2 regions of the Brevibacillus sp. HB1.3 genome follow, and region 2 is predicted to be linked to the other one. Evidence: predicted binding sites of a transcription regulator. Region 2 holds the regulator's gene; the other holds the start of a gene.
What was found. The regulator CtsR, encoded in region 2, represses protease genes until heat stress. The targets are predictions, from matches to a motif close to ATGGTCAATAAAGGTCAAACA.
Positions count from the first base shown of each region.

Region 1 (3,416 bases), on a different contig from region 2:
TCTTGCAAGACTTGGGCATCATGGATCAAAGCTTGTCGTTTATTCCTGGAATCGCTCCAGAGATCGTGAAAAAGTCATGCTGCCGCGCTGCTTATTTGCGTGGGGCTTTTTTGGCGGGGGGATCTGTGAATCATCCAGAGGCATCCAGCTATCATCTGGAGATTTTCACTTCCTATCAGGATTTTTGCGAAGCATTGACCAAGATCGCCAATCGGTATAAACTAAATGCCAAGTGCATCGAGCGGAAAAAAGGGTATGTTCTCTATATTAAAGAAGGCGAAAAGATTACAGAGTTTTTGAGCTTGATAGGGGCTCATCAGGCCCTTCTGTATTTCGAGGACGTCCGAATCGTAAAGGACATGCGGAACTCCGTAAACCGTTTACACAATTGTGAAATCGCCAACATAAACAAAACGGTGAATGCAGCCACCAGACAAATGGAAAATATTCAGCTTATCGATCAAGAGATGGGTTTGGAGAATTTGCCAAAACGTCTACGCGAGGTCGCGGAGCTTCGAGTGGCTCATCCTGACATCAATTTGAAAGAGTTGGGCGAGATGGTGCCAAGCGGAGTAGTAAGCAAATCGGGCATTAACCACCGCTTGCGAAAAATTAACGAAATCGCTGACAAAATACGAGAAAAACAAAATATTTCGATGTAGATGCATGTTATACTAAAGGATAATAGTCTACTAGTAAGGAGGTCCATTCATGGTTCAACAGCAGGTCGTGGTTCAGTTAAAGACCGGTTTGCAAGCTCGTCCAGCAGCTTTTTTCGTACAGGAAGCTAACCGTTTTGCATCGGAAGTATTCGTAGAAAAAGGCAACAAGAAGGTCAATGCGAAAAGCATCATGGGTATCATGAGCCTCGCAATCAGCTCTGGAACGGAAATTACCATTTTGGCAGAAGGGCCGGATGCCTCCCAGGCAGTCAGCAGCCTTACGAATCTGGTAAGCAAAGAAGAATAGAGTTACGAGAGACACTTTTCCCTTAAGGGAGGTGTCTTTTTTTGTTGGTTATCTTGATGAATATGTATCAATTCACTTCGGGCAGGGCATTTCTAACCATGTATATTGCATGAAGGAGGAATGAGACATGAGTAACCGTGATAAGTGTTACGAAGGCCGCGATTGTTATGATATGGACATTGATCGGATGGTGAATGAGGGACTGGGGGGCGGAGTTGTTTCCGACCAAAACGGTCTGATTGAAGAAACGACTGTAGATACGATGACAGGGGCTACGTCAGCCAAGCAAGCTCTTGACGATGATCAATAGAGGGAGTCAGTCACTTATGAATGTAACAAGAGCACAAGCCATCATGAAATCCGACGACCATATCAAGGTAGAGTACGATGGACAAGCCGTTTGGATCGATGCTGTAGACGAAAAAACGTCAACAGCACGTGTACATGAGGAAAAAAATCCAGGGCATAGCCGGACAGTCTATGTCAGTCAGTTAATGGAAGTATCACAATGATTCACCGAAAAAGCCAAGCAGACCAAGGGAAACCTCAAGGAGGTTGCTCGGCATACAAAAAAACACTCGGCCGGTAGTTCAGGCACGAGTGCTTTTTTTTACGACAGCTCTTATTTTTTCGAAGACGGTTCGGAAGTGATGACTTTGTCAATCAATCCGTACTCTACTGCTTCAGCGGCAGAGAGGAAGTTGTCGCGATCGGTATCCTTTTGGATGCGCTCCAAAGGCTGTCCAGTACGTTCAGCCAAGATGGTGTTCAGATGATCACGCATCTTCAAGATACGTTTTGCGGCAATCTCAATGTCGCTCGCTTGTCCTTGTGCGCCACCTAATGGTTGGTGGATCATGACTTCACTGTTTGGCAGAGCAAAGCGCTTGCCTTTTGCCCCAGCAGCCAGCAGGAATGCTCCCATGGAAGCAGCCATTCCGATACAAATGGTGGATACATCAGGCTTGATGAAGTGCATAGTATCGTAAATTGCCATACCAGCAGTAATAGAACCGCCTGGGCTGTTTATGTACAAGTGAATGTCTTTCTCCGGATCTTCCGCCTGAAGGAACAACAACTGTGCCACAACGATATTGGCTACGGTGTCGTTGATTGGGGTTCCCAGAAAGATGATGCGGTCTTTGAGCAGGCGGGAATAAATATCGTAAGCACGTTCCCCGCGGTTTGTCTGTTCAATGACGGTTGGAATTAAATTCATATGCATCTAGTCTTCCTCCTCTCTTTGTAACAATATCATACACAAAAGGTCAATGAAGGTCAAACACATAAGTGCGCGCCCTCCCTACCATGTTTGCCAAATTCCCTCTGTCTAAACCTACTCGAAAAAGAAAACATTCATTCCTTGGAATTCTCATCGGCCTCGGTTAAATCGACGGCGAGTTTCAGCGTGGCTTTCATCTTTTTTCCCTTGATAATCGTATATTCATCGACTTGTTTGGCTTGCAGTTGATTGATGGCTTCCGCCAGCTCCTGTTGATCTTTGTATGGTTCAATGGTCAATAAGCATTCTTCATCACTGGCCTCTTGATAAATGAGAAAAAAACGTTCCCCTGCCATAGCAAGCCTCACTTTCGAAAGTTATCCACAATGTTATACACAGGTTGTGCACAAAAACATTTGTTCGTGGGATATTTATTTTTTTTCCTAGTCTTGTCATGTTTGAAGAGAGAATTACATAGGAAATGTATGGGATAAAAAAGAAGGAAAAAGTTGATTTATGTCGAATCATACAAAATTGGAATTCATTTCATGATATTTAAGGGGTGTTTATTATGCTTCGCAAGTTTTCTACAATGATGCTGACAGCAGCTCTTCTAACAGGAAGTGTAGCGGCAACGGCTGCGTTTGCCCAAACTTCTCCTGCTCCTGCACCAGCTGTACAACAAAAAATCAAAGTTCAGCTAAATGGCAAGGAGTTCCCATTCCCACAAGAAATCGTTACTGAAAATGGTGTTGCGTATGTGAATGCGAGCACATTGGCAATTGCTTTGGGTGGTTCTGCAGCATGGGATAGCACGACCAAATCTCTGCTGGTTGCCAAAGACAACAAGTACGCTCTGCGTATGTACGAAAACAAAAACTTTGCTTATAAAAACGGCAAAGAAACGAGTGTAGCAAATCCGCCACGTCCAGTGACAGGTGCAGTGCTCGTGCCCCTCGTATTCATTGCTCAAGAATTGGGTGCGACAGTAGAGTACGATGCAAAAACGCTGACTTACAAGCTGAGCATTCCAATTAATTCCTAATAATCAATGGGATATTTCTCATGAGGATAGCCACTTCTATACGTAGAAGTGGCTATTTGCTTCAATACTACACGTATACGCCTCTATTAGCAGACAGCAATAGAGGCTATTTGATTGACTCTTCCCTCAATGATTTCTATTGCAAATTTTCTAAAATATCCTACAATAAGATTGTGATTC
Region 1 covers NZ_JABMIT010000009.1:250,095-253,510, reverse strand. The annotation lists gene whiA (DNA-binding protein WhiA) at 1-662, shown strand, start outside; gene HPY31_RS21095 (HPr family phosphocarrier protein) at 712-969, shown strand; gene HPY31_RS21090 (hypothetical protein) at 1,097-1,279, shown strand; gene HPY31_RS21085 (H-type small acid-soluble spore protein) at 1,296-1,481, shown strand; gene clpP (ATP-dependent Clp endopeptidase proteolytic subunit ClpP) at 1,592-2,194, opposite strand; gene HPY31_RS21075 (hypothetical protein) at 2,326-2,547, opposite strand; gene HPY31_RS21070 (copper amine oxidase N-terminal domain-containing protein) at 2,763-3,236, shown strand.
Region 1: a site for CtsR is predicted at 2,234-2,254, ahead of clpP (ATP-dependent Clp endopeptidase proteolytic subunit ClpP). Genes of this name have one in related genera too.

Region 2 (3,416 bases):
CCCAGACGTACATCTGACAGGCGCTGAGCCGCTTCCTTGGACTCTACCGTGCGGGCATACATCAAGATGCCATACGAGCGAAAAATCCGATCCTCCAAAGAAACCCGGGTATGCTCCAGCAAGTAAGTGCGTGCCACACGCTCTTGCTCAATAATCTGTCTGGCCACACCGTAGAGATTGGAAAGGATATCCGACTCAGACATCCCCAGTGTGACCTGATTGGATAACTGAAAAAGATTCCCTAGAGCTTCGCTGCCCTCTCCGTAAATTCCTCTAACGACAAGACCAACTTGATTAATCGCCTGTAAAATTCTGCTGATCTGCTGCGTCATCACCAGAGCGGGCAGGTGCAGCATCACGGATGCACGAATTCCCGTACCCACATTGGTTGGGCAGCTTGTAAGATACCCTCGAGTTTCGTCGAACGCGTAGTTCAAGCTTTTCTCAAAAATGTCGTCTATTTTCGTACCTATTTCCCATGCCTCGTTCAAACGAAACCCGGGTAATAGTACCTGTATTCGAATGTGGTCTTCTTCATTAACCATAATGCTGACAGACTCATCTTCCCGAAGCAATACGGCACCTTTACGGGATTCCTCTGCCAGATGAGGGCTAATCAGATGCTTTTCTACGAGCACCCGTTTTTCTAACGGGTTAATTTGATCCATATGGATGACCTGAAGCTGATGCCGTTTGCGCATTGCCTCCGAATCGCTTACTTCCGTTACCTTTCTCACCACTTCCTCGCCCTGCGAGTCCGTTGCCAATAACGGAAAGGGGTGCTGGCGCAGGTTACGGGCGATACGCAGCCGTGTACTAATGACAATGTCGGAATCAGGACCTTCTCCTTTCATCCAATTGCTCCACGGGTTTTGCATAAACTGCTTTTGGGACATAACCAGCTAACCTCCCTTGCTACGATTGGGCCATTTTTTGTTCCAATGCTCGAATTCGATCACGCATTTCTGCTGCCTTCTCGAACTCTTCACTGGCGACATGACTTTGCAGCGCTTGCTTTAGTTGCTCCAGCTCTTTACGGATCTTCAGTTTGCCACCGGTACGCTCTGGTACTTTTCCACTATGCTGTGTGTTTCCATGAATCCGGCGGAAAAGTGGGTCCAGTCGATCCCCCAAAAAGGTGTAGCAATCACTACAGCCAAATCTGCCGCTTTTACTAAATTGAGCATATGTGAGTCCACATGTTTCGCATTGAAGCGGCTTATTCGTTGCCGTTTCGCGTCCATTCTTTTGCATGGGATCAAATTTTAAAAGTCCTGATAGGAGATTGTTGATGCTGAAGTTGTGAAAGCCGGTAAAGACGTCCCCTTTTTCATGAGCACACTGCTCGCAAATATGGTATTCGGTTTTTTCGCCATTGACGATTTTCGTCAAATGAAGTGTCGCCGGTCGTTTTCCGCATTCCTCACAGTTCATAACATCATACCTCCTTTTACTTCAACAAGATTGCCGCGATCATCTGCTTTAAAATATTTGCCCGCAAACGATCCCGCAATTCAGCTTCTAGAGTCAAAACGTTTCGCGAGGTAGCGATTTTCATCAAGGTGGCTTCTCTAATGTTGACTAACCCTTCCTCCAATAGTCTTTCTACGATCGCATTTCCCACACTCTGACTGATGCTCTCACCAATCAGTTCTTCTGTTAGCAATTCCTGCAAGCGTGCCTTGCTGACAATCTGCACCTTGCGTATGCGAATATACCCGCCGCCCCCGCGCTTACTCTCTACGAGGTATCCTTTTTGAACGGTAAAGCGCGTATTGATGACGTAATTGATCTGAGACGGCACACATTGAAAATGGTCGGCAAGCTCACTACGCTGAATCTCGATCGATCCATTGGGACTGTTAGTAAGGATGCTTTTCAAGTGATGTTCAATGATGTCCGAGATGTTTCGCAAGTCATCGCCTCCTATTCCTCTGTGTATGTTCTTATGAGGTTACCTATTGACTTTGACTATCTTTGACGTTAATTATAATGGGTTTAGTGCGTGCCCGCAAGTGTCCCTTACACATTCTAGTGTGGGCAAAAGAGGGTCGCTTGAAACTTGGACATGATCAACAAAAAAACCACTCCCTGAGGAATGGTTTATGCTTGTTCTTGTGTATTGGTGTCGATTGTTGGCAAATGATTCAGTAGCTGAGAGAAGCTGGTGATGATAACATCTGCCCCATCAAGCTCGCCTGGTTTCGCAAAACCAAAGTCGCATCCAATGGTAAATAAACCGTTTGTCTTGCCTGCTTCCACGTCGGAGTGACGATCTCCTACCATAATGGCCTGCCCGATTTTGTAATCAGACAACAGTTTTGCAACCAGGTCATTTTTGGAATGCGTGCGGAAACGACCGGCCGAGTACAGGTCTGTCATCAGCGGCTTTAACTCGTATGCCTGACAAATAGCATCGATGTACTCTTCCTGCCCATTGCTTGCTACAAATAAAGCAAAACCTTTTTCATGCAGCTTTTCTAAGGTTGATTTTACATCCGGATATAGCTCGGTCACTCGTTCTTTGAGTAACTGGATTTCATTGTTTAGTAAGAAAGCATCTGCTGAGCGAATGGCTTCTTCACTCGCACCCGGCAGTAATTTGTCCCAGATCTGCTCGATCGTCATTCCCAGTACATTGATCAGTTCACGTTCGTCAGGGGTTTCCCCTTGCCATAGCCCTTTTTGACGAAGCTGGTCAAACGTTCGAATAAAAGCGGGGGTCGACAGCTTTTCTGTTTGCAGTAACGTGCCATCCATATCAAATAATATCGCGAATGGTACAGTCATGGGTTCCTCCATTTTGTCTGGCTAGGCAGCTATTCTACTTTTCTTGGCAACATATTCATATCATCCATGATAAACTCAGTAATTCGTTGTGCAGCATCTGGCTTTGAGATTTTTTGTCCCATTCTACGCATATATTCCACCTTGGACGGGCTATGCAATAGTTCATCGATAAAGTAAATCAACTGCTCGGATAGATTCGCGTGTACCGCACACCCATTATTGAGCAAAAAGTGGCTGTTCCTCTCTTCCTGTCCAGGCAGAGGGTTGTAAACAATCATGGGTACCCGTTTACTCATTACTTCAGCTGATGTAAGTCCGCCTGATTTGGTGACAATTAAATCAGCCGTTTCCAAGTATTCGTGGAAGTTATTGATGAATTTTAGCGGAACGACTTCATGCCGATACGTACGATTTGTCACCTTATTGTATAGCTTGTCGTTTGTCCCCGTTAACACAAAGGTTTTCAGGGGAATGTTAATCTCTTCTAGCCCATCTAATACCTTTTCCATCGAGCCGAGACCCAATCCGCCCCCCGAAAGAATAATACTCTTTTGTTCAGGAGCGAGGCCAAGCTTTTGCCGAATCAATTCGGGTTCCAATGGCAAACTGAATTTCTTCATGATAGG
Region 2 covers NZ_JABMIT010000019.1:59,280-62,695, forward strand. The annotation lists gene mcsB (protein-arginine kinase McsB) at 1-896, opposite strand, end outside; gene mcsA (protein-arginine kinase activator protein McsA) at 916-1,434, opposite strand; gene HPY31_RS28000 (CtsR family transcriptional regulator) at 1,451-1,915, opposite strand; gene HPY31_RS28005 (HAD hydrolase-like protein) at 2,104-2,790, opposite strand; gene HPY31_RS28010 (MGDG synthase family glycosyltransferase) at 2,820-3,416, opposite strand, start outside.